Regions from separate parts of the Lysinibacillus sp. GW821-FHT14F06 genome, predicted to be linked through region 2. Evidence: a T-box and tRNA genes for the amino acid it is inferred to sense, from the RefSeq annotation. Region 2 holds a T-box; the other holds one or more tRNA genes.
The links. The T-box of region 2 lies ahead of argS (arginine--tRNA ligase). A T-box ahead of a tRNA ligase gene usually reads a tRNA of that ligase, here a tRNA-Arg.

Region 1 (7,335 bases), on a different contig from region 2:
AGGTGCTCAAAAAGGTGCAGCAAAATGTATGACAGCGGCTGCTACTGAGACTACAAACCCTGTAGTTCGCCGTGTTGTTGCAGATAGTATTCCCAACTGCATTGAAATGGCATACGAATTATCTATTTACCAAAATAAACATGGCTACTATCAAGTACCTCAATATTCGCAGCAGGATATGCGCACAATACTTGATTCATTTGGTACTACTACAAATCCACTTCATTAACAACCAAAAAGCAGTCTCACATGTGATATAAATCACCTGAGACTGCTTTACTTATTTGTTATAAAACTTTTCCTAAAAATGCTTTTGTTCGTTCATTTTGAGGGTTTCCGAAGAGTTCCTCTGGTACTCCTTCTTCCACAATATAGCCGCCATCCATAAAGACCACACGATCGCCTACCTCACGTGCAAAGCCCATTTCATGTGTAACGACAATCATTGTCATTCCCTCAGCTGCTAAGTTCTTCATGACATCTAGCACCTCTTTAACCATTTCTGGATCAAGTGCGGATGTAGGTTCATCAAATAAAATCGCTTTTGGCTTCATTGCTAAAGCACGAGCTATAGCAACACGTTGCTGCTGACCGCCTGAAAGCTGTTCAGGATAGTTATATGCCTTACTATCTAAACCAACCTTCTTAAGAAGCTCATGTCCTAGCGCTTCAGCGTCGGCACGGCTCATCTTACGAATTTGCATAGGAGCCATTGTCACATTATCAATAACCGTCATATGCGGGAATAAATTGAACTGTTGAAACACCATGCCTACTTCTGCACGTATTGCATTTATATTCGTTTTAGGATCATTAATCTTCACGTTTTCAATATAAATGGCACCATCAGTCACTTCTTCAAGCATATTAATGCACCGTAAAAATGTACTTTTTCCTGAACCAGATGGTCCTATTACACAAACTACCTGTTTCTCTTGTATTTCATAATCAATACCTTTTAAAACTTCTAGCTTGCCAAAATATTTGTGTAAATTCTGAATTTTAATCATCGTGCTTCCCGCCCTTCTGCCTTACGAGGGACATAACTATTACTGAATCTCTTCTCGATAAATGTCACAATTTTTGTTACACCATACGTTAAAACTAAGTATAATAATGCTGCAACAATGTAAGGCTCCCAGAAACGGAAGCTAGCTCCTGCTACTACTTTACTTGCATATAAAATATCTGGAGCCGCAATAACAGTTACTAAAGAGGAATCCTTTAACAGCGCGATGAATTCATTCCCTAAAGGTGGGATCATTCGTCTAAATGCCTGTGGTAAAATGACTTTTCTCATCGCTTGGTTATGTGTTAAACCAAGTGATCGAGCTGCCTCCATTTGACCTTTCGCAATACTTTGAATACCCGCACGGAAGATTTCCGCATTATAGGCAGCACAGTTTAAAATAAGTGCCGTGATTCCTGACACCATATAACCTAAAGAGTGTCCAAAAATCGTTGGTATTACGGCTAAATGAATTAATAAAATTTGTACTAGCATTGGTGTTCCACGGAATAAATCAACATAAAGCTTACATGGCCAATAAATCCATTTTTTCGTCGATAATTTTCCGAGCCCTAAAAATAATCCTAAAAAAATACCACCAAAGTAACCACTGAGTGTCAAAATTAGTGTTACGCCAATACCACGTATAAACATATCTCGGTAGTTCCAGACTATGTCCCAGCGTAAGTCAAAGATGTCCATCCGAAAACCCCATTTCCCCTAAAAAGTTACGAAAAAATATGAAGCCGCTAGCATATAGGCTATGCTAGGGCATCATTATTCTTGTCTTACTTAAAGTCTGAGCCAGTAATCTCTTTTAATTTACCGTTTTCTTTAATCTTTTGTAGACCTTCATTTAATAGGTTTAAAAGCTCCTTATTTCCTTTTTGAACCATAAAGCCATAATATTCTTTTTCAAAAGTATCATCTTCTACTATTTTTAGTTTTTGATCTGGATGTGCTTGGATATACTTGTTAACTACTGCATTATCACCGATTGCAGCATCTACATTGCCATTCAGCATTTCCTGGATAGCCACTGGTTGATTTTCAAATGCCATAATTTTTTTACTAGCATCACCCTGTAGCTTTTTCGCAGCTGTATGTCCAGTAGAATTGATTTGTACTGAAACCTTTTTATCTTTTAATTCTGCAAATGATTGGATCTTTGAATCTTCTTTTACTACAATTAATAATTGAGATTCATGGTATGGATCGGTAAAGTCGAACGATTGTTTACGTTCCTCTGTTATTGTAATTCCAGATGCCCCAATATCGGTTTCACCATTTTGAATTGTTTGGAATACAGGCTCCCAGCCAATATTTTGCCATTCTACTTCAAAGTTCATTTCATCAGCAATAGCCTGCAAAATATCGACATCAATCCCTACAATATTCCCTTTATCGTCAATTGATTCAAACGGAGCGAAAGTAGCCTCTGTACCTACCTTATAAACTTTTTTATCGCTTCCGCCATCCTCTGCCGGTGCACCACCTGATGATTTATCTTCCTTCGCGCCACATCCTGCTAGAGCTAGCATTAGTGCTGCCACGAGCATAAGTAACATAGATAATCTTTTTTTCATAGCGTTTCCCCCTAAAATATGTTTTTCCGAAACACGACTTCATTTTTCACAATTCGGAAATGTTCGACTATTAGGTCAATTATAGTAACATTATTGCTAATAGACAATAACTTTTCGTATAAAAGTAATTATTTTTTCATAAAAATTTATTTTCATGCGCTATTTTAGCAAAAAACGGTATGAATAAACGAAAATGTCATCAAAAATGTATATTTATACATATACTAATCATGCCATTATTAGATAGTTTTAGTCAAAAAAAAAGAATCCCCTCAGATAGGATTCTTTTTTTTCGACTAGATGGCTAGTCCTCACGTACAGTATGTTCACTAAAAAATAATTTGGAGTTGTTGCTTTTTTTGAAGGTTTGAATGGAACAAATACGGGAATAATGCCAACTAGGGCAGTATTTCCACTATTTTCCCATCTTTCTCCACTAAGCAGGCTGCTAAACTACTTATTAGGAGAATCGAGCTATAAAAATTTTCAAATAATCAGTAAAATGGCGCCCTCGGAGGGAATCGAACCCCCAGTGCAAGAACCGGAATCTTACGTGTTATCCATTACACCACGAGGGCAATTAAACAAAAAAAAAGTACTCACTCTAGGCTTTATGAAAAGCAAGATGTAGATAATCCTCATTTCTTTGAAGCATACCCGCAAAATAGTGAACCGTACTTTAAACTTATGACCTTAACTATTATACAAACGTATTGCTAACAATTCAACTATAGAATGCAAAAACAATTTATTTTTTTTATTTCACTTTAGCAGGGTTAATATTTGACCTTCCCTGACTATAATGTGTATGATAAGGATACAGCTGAAATACAACAGAAGTTTTCAGCAAAAGTATTCGAATTTAGTTTTATTAAGGAGGATTTAACATGAATTTAATTCCTACAGTTATTGAACAAACAAGCCGTGGTGAACGTGCATATGACATCTATTCACGACTACTAAAAGACCGCATCATCCTTTTAGGAAGTGCGATTGATGACAACGTGGCTAACTCTATCGTTGCTCAGCTTTTATTCCTACAAGCTGAAGATCCAGATAAAGATATCTCACTTTATATTAATTCACCAGGTGGATCAATCACTGCTGGTATGGCCATCTATGACACAATGCAAATTATTAAACCACAAGTGCAAACAATTTGTATCGGTATGGCAGCATCTATGGGGGCATTCCTACTTGCAGCAGGTGAGCCTGGTAAACGATTCGCTTTACCAAATGCAGAAGTGATGATTCACCAACCACTTGGTGGCGCACAAGGTCAAGCAACTGAGATTGAAATCGCTGCAAAACGAATTTTATTCCTACGTGAAAAATTAAATGGTATCTTATCAGAACGTACTGGGCAACCACTTGAAGTCATTTCAAGAGATACAGATCGTGATAACTTCATGACAGCTGAACGTGCAAAAGAATATGGCTTAATCGACCATATTATGGACCGTAATGACCGTAAATAACTAGGCACAGACATCTCGGATTAATTCTGAGATGTCTTTGTTTTCGCTTTTATTTTGACGTTCTATCCGTTTCATCCATCACTTTGGGGTTTCTATCTGTCAATTCAGTAATAGTACACGAAAAAACTGCCCAATTTATTGGACAGTCTTTATATTTAATCTTCTTTTTCGATTAATTCTGCTAATGCTGTAACCGCTTGCTCAGCATCGTTGCCTTCACTGCTTAAAACAACCTCTGTTCCTTTGGCAATAGCTAAGCTCATTACACCCATAATGGATTTAGCATTAACTTTTTTCTCATCCTTCTCAAGAAAGATATCTGCACTAAAGCGATTTGCCTCTTGAACAAATAACGCTGCTTGTCTAGCCTGTAGTCCTAATTTTAATTTGACTTGGACTCTTCTCTCGGTCATTCTCAAAACTCCCCTTTACTACCGTTCATCTTATTAGTTTTATCTTACCTCACTTACTAGCAAAAGAACAATACGCGATTACGCATCACATTCATACCTGAAAAGTATGAAAACTTAACCGCCTATCTTTTCTCCACGTCTTAATGCATCTGCTATTTCGTCGATTTTTCGTAAACGATGATTGACACCTGATTTACTGACCGTTCCGCTTGATACCATTTCACCCAGTTCTTTAAGTGTGACATCTTGATATTCCACTCGTAAACGAGCAATTTCCCGAAGCTTTTCTGGTAATTGATCTAAACCAATGGAATTTTCAATAAATCGAATATTTTCTACCTGACGCAATGCTGCACCTATTGTTTTATTTAAGTTTGCTGTTTCACAATTGACAATACGGTTAACACTATTCCGCATATCCCGCAATATACGAACGTCCTCAAACTTCATCATTGCCTGATGAGCTCCTACAATATTAAGAAAATCAGAAATTTTTTCTGCCTCTTTTAAATAGGTCACAAAGCCCTTTTTCCGTTCTATTGTTTTTGCATTTAGCTCAAATTCATTCATCACATCCATTAAAGCCTCGCCATGCTCTTTATATAAAGAATAGATTTCTAAATGGTAGGCTGACGTTTCTGGATTATTAACAGAGCCGCCTGCTAAAAATGCACCTCGTAAATATGCTCTTTTTTGACCACTTTTTTTAATGAGCTTTGGAGAAATTGTATGATTGAATTGAAAGTCGTCTGAGATGATTTCTAAATCAATTAGTAGCTCGCGCGCACCTTCTCTTACACGGCAAATATAGACGTTATTTTTTTTCAAACGCATTTTCTTTCGAACAAGTAACTCGACGTTATATGGATACAACTTTTTCATAATCGTGTAGAGCCTTCTTGCAATTGCAGCGTTTTCAGTTTGTACGTCTAAGCTTAACTGTTTATTCGCAAAGGATAATGAACCATTCATACGAATTAGGGCAGATACTTCTGCTTTCATACAATGATTGTCTGCTTCTATTTGCGTTAATTCTTTTTTTGTTTCAGAAGCAAAAGACATATCACGTGCCCCCCTTTCAACTTTCAGTTCTATGTATATGCTCATCTTATCATATACAATAAGCGCTTTATGATTGTATTTTTGGATTGTTTACTTTTTGTTTATAAATATTTGCGTATTCTACAAGCCATTTAGCAACATTTGTCGCATTATGACGAACCGTCCCATCTGATCGAATCGTTGCAATGTCGCGCTTAATAACCTCTAATCCCATACTTTCAAGCTTTGCCACATCAAATGTTACAGGTTCCGCACATTCTTCCATATAAAGCTCCTGTACAGGATGTGGTAATTTCTCTTCATTTACTAAAATAGAATCGATAAAGGAAGCGCCAACATGTTCGTAAATTGCTTTTACATGATCTCCTGCTGTATAGGAAATAGTTTCACCCTTTTGAGTCATTAAATTACAAACATAAATTTTTCTTCCTTTAGCTCTTACAACAGCGTCACCAATTTCTTTGACAAGCAGGTTAGGAATAATACTCGTATATAAGCTACCAGGACCAATTAAAATATAATCCGCACGATGGATTGCTCGTATTGCCTCTGGTAACGGTTTCACATTTTCAGGCACTAAAAAAACACGACTAATACGTTTTGTAGCCGTTGGAATTTTAGATTCACCTTCGATTGTAGAACCGTCCACAAGCTCTGCATGTAAATTAATCTTTTTGTTGGCAGCTGGTATAACACGACCATGGACCTTTAACACTTTTCCCATTTCGCTAATGGCATGGTTAAAATCTCCAGTAATCTCTGTTAAAGCAGTGAGCATTAAATTACCTAATGAGTGCCCTCGTAAATCTTGTGATGCTGAAAAACGATATTGAAACATTTGCTCTACAAGTGGCTCAACATCTGATAATGCCGCAATAACATTTCGGACATCGCCGGGTGGTGGTATATCATAATCATCTCGTAAGCGCCCTGAAGAACCACCATCATCTGCTACTGTTACAATAGCAGTAATATCAAATGGATGATGCTTCAGTCCCCTTAGTAATGTAGAAAGCCCTGTACCACCACCTATAACAACAAGCTTAGTTTGCCTTTTCCCCATTCACTCAATCCTTTCTTCGATTGATGTCACGATGCGTTATAACCGTATTCTCTTTTCCACCTAGATATGCCCCAAAATACTCAGCTAATGTCACTGAGCGATGCTGCCCACCCGTACAACCAAAGGCAATAACAAGCTGTGATTTTCCTTCTTGTCTATATAGTGGAATCATAAATTCAAATAAATCCTTCAGTTTTTGAATAAGCGTTTGTGTATCCTTAAGCGCTAAAACATAAGAGGATACTTCCGTCTGTAACCCCGTCTTAGGACGCAGCTCTTCAACATAGTATGGATTTTTTAAAAAGCGCACATCAAACACTAAATCTGCATCTATTGGCATACCATGTTTAAATCCAAAAGACATAATATTAACCGAAAAAACATGGTCTGCATCACTTGCAAACTCATTCGCGATTTTTTCACGTAGTCCCTTAGGCTTCATAGTAGACGTATTATAGACAAAGTCAGCACGCCCTTTAACTTCTGATAGCAAAATACGCTCTTGTTGAATACCATCTAATGGTAGGCCATTGACAGCTAGCGGGTGTGAACGTCTTGTTTCTTTATAGCGTCTAACTAATGTTGCATCATCTGCATCTAAAAACAATATGCGTGCAACAATATCTCCTTCTTTTATTATATGGTCAAGAGCACCAATAAGAGAATCAAAAAAGTCACCGCCACGCATATCCATGACAGCTGCAATACGTGCAGTATTTTTTCC
Region 2 (7,335 bases):
ACCAGTTGGCATCACACAAAGACTTGATTGTCCTTGTAATGTCTGCTGAATAATTTGTGCCTGTCCATTACGGAATGAATCATAGCCAAAATGATGTTGTAGCATTTGTCTTGCTTGCTCCATCCAACTTTTCACTCCTCAGTAGTTAGACGAATAAGCTTATACTCGCCTTGTTCATTTTTTTTAATTTCATAAAGCATCTTCGAGTTAGCAAGTGCCTCCTGCCCCGCAGAATTCGTTAGTAAATATTCTGTTATTGCACGCACAACCATATGCTGCTCTACCACTTCAATGTTTTTTATAGTAGTCTTGGAAAAATTAATTTTTGCCTGCTTAGAGGCATAGTAAGAGACCATATTTTTCAAAGTTTCCTGTAAATCATCTGCTCCAACTATAGATTCCATTACACTAGCGTCCTGAATATCAACAGCAGCTTTTAAATGCTTATGGAATACATCTAAAAATTGCTTAATTTCATCTTCATTATATGCAAAAATATTTTTCCCGTACTTTTCTATAGCCTGCTTTACAGTTGCTTGATCCCCCTGCTCTATATAGGGGTACAAATTTTTGGATTGAGAAAGTCGATCACTAACTCTCATTCCCTCTTCAATCCATTCATCAACTAGCTGAGCTATGTCTTTAAATGGCAATATGTATGGCTGTGAAACATCGTTTTGCTGACGATTAAAGTAGATACCTACAAACTCACCATTCTCTGCCTCCAGTACAGGGCTTCCTAATGGTAATGATTGGTCTACATCTATATAATAAGCAGCAACTTTATCACTGTACTTATGAATGGTGTGTGGCAAACCATCGACATAAACCGAAAGCTGATTTAAATCTCCCTTATATATCGTCGGTACCTTTACTGATGTTTTATAGGATACTTGTAAGATGGCGATATTATGTGCTGTAGACATATAATGTACAGTCGCTTCCACAAGCTTATTATTCGCAAATTCAATGAGTGCAACCGGCTTAGAGGCTACGAGTGCACCATTTGTGACTATATAAAGCTTATCCTTATCCTGACTGACAATAAGCCCTGCACCAATACCGTTTTCACCAACAACTTTTACCTCTGGCACAATTTTCTCTTCCTGTTTTATTACTACTTTTTCTGATTTTGTCTCTGATTTTTTTGTCTGAAACAGTTCTGCCACTGTTTGATTACCACAGCCTGTTAATAGCATAGCTGTTGCTCCCAAAATGAGCATCTTTTTCTGCATAGCTTCACCAATACTTTCTTTCAGCTTCTTTCTTTTCTATCATAAACAAGGTTTATATACGTTTCAAGTTTACATAATATTATTATAAATTGAGTTATATTATAAAAATATTATTTGCTTCTTTTAATCAATTCATTTTACCTATAAAAATTATTTCTTTTATATCTTTGTTATGAAATTTGACTTATAATTTGTGGCAAAAATAATTTTTAAAAAAAGACATGCTTGAGTAATTAACATGCCATTAGAGAGAATTTTTCTTTAAACTATAAGTTGTTGCCATAATACCAAGCATTATGGTCATGAAAATAGTAAAAGTCACTGTGTGATTTCCAGTGATATCATAGCAATAGCCTATTACAATTGGAATGATAGCGCTTATTATAAATCCGCCAGACAACACCATAGACGACCAACTATTCGCCTCCTCAGTCGTTCTTGCCTCGTCCAATGGCAATAATAACCCGATTGGAAATAAACCACTTAAGACGATTCCAATGATAAACACTGCAAATAATAGCAACGTACCTGAGCCCACCCATAATAATGCAAATCCAAAGATGCCTAAAATGCCTAAAGCAAAAAGCCAAGCTATCCGGCTCGTCCATTTTTCCATCAGTATCGGAACAACAATATTACCAATCATTTGTATGAAAGACATACATGTTAAAATCGTGCTTGCTGCACCAAGTGAATAGCCCTTATCCTGCAATATTGGTACTAACCAGGACATCATTGAAAAAAATAGTGATGTTTGTAAGCCAAAATAAATTAACATTGTCCAAGCCTGGATGCTTTTCCACGGATTTCGTGTCAACTGTTCAGACTTTTCATCTTTTCTTGATAGCTCCTGCCCCTCTTTTTGGATCAACAGATACCACATCATCAGGGTGCTGAGCGCTAGGATTGACCAACTGCCTAGAGCTATCGTCCAACTCCCATAAAAATGGCTATAAAACATTACGGTTAGTGCTGCGCTCAGTGTTGCGCCTGTTCCTATTCCAAATGAATAAATTCCGACAACTGTAGTGAAACGATTCGGAAATTTCTTCTTGATGTAGGCATTTAGCATTGGACCAATAAGCGCAATCGCAAATCCTGCAAGAAAGCTTGTGATCACAAGTAAACCATAACTTTCTTTTAAAAAACGCAATCCATTTGCTAGAGCAAGAAGGAGAATTAAGAGCGTAATAGCTGTTTTTGTGCCAAATTTTTTTTGTAATGGTACAGCAAAGGGTGCAAAGAGTCCCATACAAAATACTGGTATTGATGTTAAAAAGCTCATTTTTGTATTAGATATATGTAATGACTCCAATAGAATATTATAGAGTGGTCCAATTGCGGTTACTGCTGGACGCATATTGAGGGCAATGAAAAAAATACATACAACTATAAGCACCGATGAAAGCGTCCATTGCTTTTTTATCATATTTATTAAACCTTCTCTCTAGTCTGTAAAATCTACCATTATTGTCAGACCTCTGATTTCTTTCTATTCCCTTTTATCATTTTTTCCAGTACTGGTCAATTTAAATACACATCTACCACAGTGTAGTAGATGTGTGCTTCGTTTACATATTCTTTGGTGCTGCAATACCCAATAATGCTAATGATTCTTTTAAAATGATACTGACACATTGACAGAAAGCTAATCGTGAGCCTCTAATACCATCTTCAACTAATATTTTATTTTGAGCATAGTATTTATTAAATAAACGAGCTAAGTGTAAGGCATATCTAGCAATTTGTGACGGATCTGCCTGCTCAAAAGCATTGGTAATTACTTTCGGAAACTGTTCTAGTAGTAAAATAACTGGCCATGCTTGCTCACCTAATTTTTCAAAAGATACTTCATTGCCAGGTTCATTTACTTTTTCCAAGAGGGATGATATACGTGCATAAGTGTATTGAATATATGGACCTGTTTCCCCTTCGAAATTCATCATTTGCTCAAGAGAAAACTCTATATCATGTAGACGATCATTTTTTAAATCATTAAATATAACCGCTCCTACACCAACTTGATGGGCAACAATATCTTTCTGCTCGAGCTTTGGATTTTTTTCCTCAATATTGCATTTTGCTGTAGTAATTGCTTCTTTCAGTACCTCACCTAATAAAACAATTTTACCTTTACGAGTTGACATTTTTTTACCTTCCTTTAGAATCATCCCAAAAGGCACATGCTGTAAATCTTTTGCCCATCCATACCCCATTTTCTCTATAACCCTAAATAGCTGATTAAAATGTAGGGACTGTTCATTGCCAACCACATAAAATATTTTTTTAGGGTCATAGTGCTGTTTACGATAGAAAGCAGCTGCCAAATCACGAGTTGCGTATAGTGTCGCACCGTCTGTTTTAGTAATTAAACAAGGCGGCATCTGTTCAACTTCCACAACAAATGCCCCATCAGATTTTATAAGTAGTTCTTTTTCTTCTAATTCCTTGACAACTGTTGCCATTTTGTCATTGTAGAAGGCTTCCCCATTGTATGAATCAAAGCGAATTCCAAGAAGTTGATAGATGGTATTGAATTCCTTTAAAGATGCATCTCTAAACCATTGCCATAGAGCTAATGCCTCTTCATTACCATCCTCCAATGCTTTAAATGCATTACGTGCCTCTTCATTAAGGGTTTCATCCTGTTCAGCTTCTTCATGAAATTTCACATAAATTTTTAATAATTCTTCAATCGGCGCATTCGCAATCGCCTGTTGATTGCCCCATCGTCTATAGCCAACAATTAACTTACCAAACTGAGTTCCCCAGTCTCCTAAATGATTGATGCGAATTGCTTGATAGCCATTTTTTTCGGCAATATTAGCTAATGCGTTGCCAATTACAGTAGAACGTAAATGCCCCATAGAAAATGGCTTCGCGATGTTAGGAGAAGATAAATCAATGACAATATTCCCTTTTGATTCCTGCTGACTTCCATATAAATGTTGTTCTATTAATATTTTAGTAAGCACCTGTTTTGTAACGATTGACTGATTAAAAAATATATTAACGTATCCTCCTATTGCTTGAACATCCTTTATGATTTCACATGTCAAATTGTTTTTTATCTCATCAGCGATACTGTGAGGTGATTTTCTAAATTCTTTAGCAAGAGTAAAACACGGAAAAGCTATATCCCCTAACTCCAATTTTTTGGGTTTTTCTAATAAATGTTGAATTTCTTTATCTGTGAGCTGATCCTTTAATGCAACAGCAATGCTTTTGGCTATTTGTTCCTTCATGTTCATTTTTCATCTTCCTCCTCTAAAAAAATAAAAAAGCTCCCGTCTCTAATAGATAGAGACGAGAGCATAGTTATCCCGTGGTACCACTCTAGTTGCCATTTTCAAATGACCACTTTCAATTGTTAACGAGGTGACTCCCCGATATTCTCTACTTCTTTTTCGAGAACCTTCTCCAAAGTGCGTTTCATTTATGGCTCCTGCATTAGGCTTACACTACCCCTAATTCGCTTTCCAGTTATCCATAAACTACTCTCTTTTTCATTGAATTTAACTGTAATTTCAGAATATTTTACAGTAACTTCTAATGAAAGTCAACTTTTGGTTTAAGAACATACTAGAATACTTGGCAGGATTACATTAGCCACACATCAAAGAATTTTATAGAAAAAATAAAACCAGTGCTAAGTGATACTCGTCTAATACATGAATAGGAAGGAGATGTAGAGATGGAGGAAGTGATAGCTGTCAGTGAATTATCACGAAATCAGCTGATAGAGGAACTAATGACGGATTATGGTCAAGAGGTTCTACAGCTTGTTTATACATATGTACATGATGTCGCACTTGCTGAGGATTTAACACAAGAAATTTTTATCAAATGCTATAAGGCATTATCCACTTATCAGGGAAATGCTAGTTTGAAGACATGGTTGTGGCGTATTGCAATTAATCATTCAAAAGACTATCTAAAGAGCTGGTACAAGAAAAATGTTGATGTCACCGAAACAAATGTCCTAGCACAAACATTAGAAACGAGTGATTTGCTTGAGCAAGTCGTAAAAAATAGTGAAGCTGAAGCATTATTTGACTTAGTGATGGCACTTCCTGTCAAATATCGTGAGCTTATTTACTTTTATTATTTTGAGGAATACTCGGTACAGGAGATTGCCTACCTTCTATCATTAAATAAAAATACAGTCAAAACGAGACTTCGTAAGGCGCGTTCTTTGTTACAAAAAACATTAGGAGGGAATCCATTTGACGGAATCACGTTTTAAACAAGCTATGAAAAGTCAGTTTCAAAAAGTGCAGTTTACAGAGAAGCATCGAGAAGTTGTACGTAAAGGTGTTCAAGAGGAATTTTTGGATCAGGTGCTGTTACCGATGCTGCAAACGATGCGTTCAGGATATGAGCTTACACAACTTCTTTATACAAAAAACAAAGCAGCAGTTCATTTTAACGAAGGAATGATTTATGCTATGCTACATCGCCTTGAACAGCAGCAACTCATTGTTAGTGAATGGCACAAAGATGAAAAACGATACGTTCTTTCACATAAAGGTATTAAGCTACTGACAAAGTTCAACAAAGAAATGCATGAGCGCCCTTGCATTCAGCAATTATTGAAGGAGGCACGTTATGCAAACGATTAAGCAATATATTCAACATACAAAGAGACTTATTCGTAACAAGGAGGCACATGATGTAGTTGAAAAGGAGCTGACCTATCATTTAGAGAAGTCGAAGCATGCCTGGCTGGAAAAGGGATATAGCGATATTGATGCAGAACAACAAGCTGTGCGTGAAATGGGTAATGCTACAAAGCTTGGTATATCGCTAAATCAGATTCATCAGCCAAAAATCGATTGGCTGCTCATTATTTCATTTCTGATAGCGGCATTTTGTAGCTTCTTACCACTTCTGCCGGCTGAATTCTTGCTAAGGGATTCTATTATCCGCAATATCGTGATTGTTAGTGGTGGCATTGTTACCACTATTGTCTTAATGCGACTCGATTTTCGCAAGCTAGAGCGCTATTCTATATATTTATATGTACTGACATGTGTGTTATTTCTCATTATCTTAAATGGTAATCAAGTGATGAATGGTATCATCTTTTTTAAAATTGGGCCACTTGAGCTTAAAGGTTGGATGACATTGCCTCTCTTTTTAATTGCGTTTGCAGGGCTTTTTGCTAAAGCAAAAAAATCATTTTGGTGGCTGCTTATTCTTTATTCTATCGGTGTGTACTTTTACATCCTTTTGCCAGACATTTCACTATTCTTTACATATACTGCGATTGTTGCCTCATTATTTTATGCAAGCAACTTTTCTCGCAGACAAAAGTTAGCATGTACTGTTGCTTTCAGTTTTCTGTTTATATGCGTAATCGGGTACTTGTTGATTGCACCATTGAAGCCATATCAACTTACACAAATGCAGACTATTTATACACCAGGATTAGAGGATGCTTCTACTGTCATTTATATTTCTAATATGATAAAAAAGCTCACATGGTTTGGCACTAGCAGTCAACCATTTGCTGGCGGGGCCCATACTGATTTTGTATTACTGACGATTTTACAAACGTACGGGATTGTTGCTGGAATATTCATTATATGCCTTTTCGCCTTCATTATTTACCGTATAGTCCGAATACTTTCCTTCATTCAGAACGAATACGGGCGATTATTAATCGTAGGTGGGGCTGCCTATATAACAACGCAAATTATTTATCATATTCTAATGCTGTTCGGACTTGTACCAATTATGTCAATGCCAATCCCATTCATAAGCCATGGTGTATTCCCAATGTTGATAGGCAGTGTTGCTATCGGCTTCACACTAAGTATCTATCGACGAAATTCATATATTTGAGATAAGTAAGTATTCAACAACATCATAGGGAGCTGGTCCATTTATTGGGGCTGCTAAACCTTGATTTAATAATGTTTATAGACTATGGAACATATTTCATGCTATACTAGAGCCATTGTGAAAAAAGGAGGAACTTGCATGATTCAAGTAAGTAATGTAGGTCTTCGCTATGGCGATCGTAAACTATTTGAAGACGTAAATATAAAATTCACACCGGGGAATTGCTACGGTTTAATCGGGGCAAATGGTGCTG

Region 1: it encodes a tRNA-Arg, which carries the amino acid that the T-box ahead of argS (arginine--tRNA ligase) is inferred to sense. The anticodon was not compared.

Annotation. Positions count from the first base shown of each region.
Region 1 covers NZ_JBXAPF010000006.1:66,414-73,748, forward strand. The annotation lists gene AC1RNS_RS07440 (spore coat protein) at 1-229, shown strand, start outside; gene AC1RNS_RS07445 (amino acid ABC transporter ATP-binding protein) at 288-1,010, opposite strand; gene AC1RNS_RS07450 (amino acid ABC transporter permease) at 1,007-1,711, opposite strand; gene AC1RNS_RS07455 (basic amino acid ABC transporter substrate-binding protein) at 1,798-2,595, opposite strand; tRNA gene AC1RNS_RS07460 (tRNA-Arg) at 3,099-3,173, opposite strand; gene clpP (ATP-dependent Clp endopeptidase proteolytic subunit ClpP) at 3,483-4,073, shown strand; gene AC1RNS_RS07470 (HPr family phosphocarrier protein) at 4,229-4,486, opposite strand; gene whiA (DNA-binding protein WhiA) at 4,601-5,548, opposite strand; gene AC1RNS_RS07480 (gluconeogenesis factor YvcK family protein) at 5,616-6,611, opposite strand; gene rapZ (RNase adapter RapZ) at 6,616-7,335, opposite strand, start outside.
Region 2 covers NZ_JBXAPF010000004.1:156,982-164,316, reverse strand. The annotation lists gene recQ (DNA helicase RecQ) at 1-123, opposite strand, end outside; gene AC1RNS_RS05740 (TcaA NTF2-like domain-containing protein) at 132-1,235, opposite strand; gene AC1RNS_RS05735 (MFS transporter) at 1,480-2,664, opposite strand; gene argS (arginine--tRNA ligase) at 2,807-4,486, opposite strand; T-box leader at 4,535-4,754, opposite strand; gene AC1RNS_RS05725 (sigma-70 family RNA polymerase sigma factor) at 4,930-5,481, shown strand; gene AC1RNS_RS05720 (helix-turn-helix transcriptional regulator) at 5,462-5,857, shown strand; gene AC1RNS_RS05715 (FtsW/RodA/SpoVE family cell cycle protein) at 5,844-7,082, shown strand; gene AC1RNS_RS05710 (ABC-F family ATP-binding cassette domain-containing protein) at 7,221-7,335, shown strand, end outside.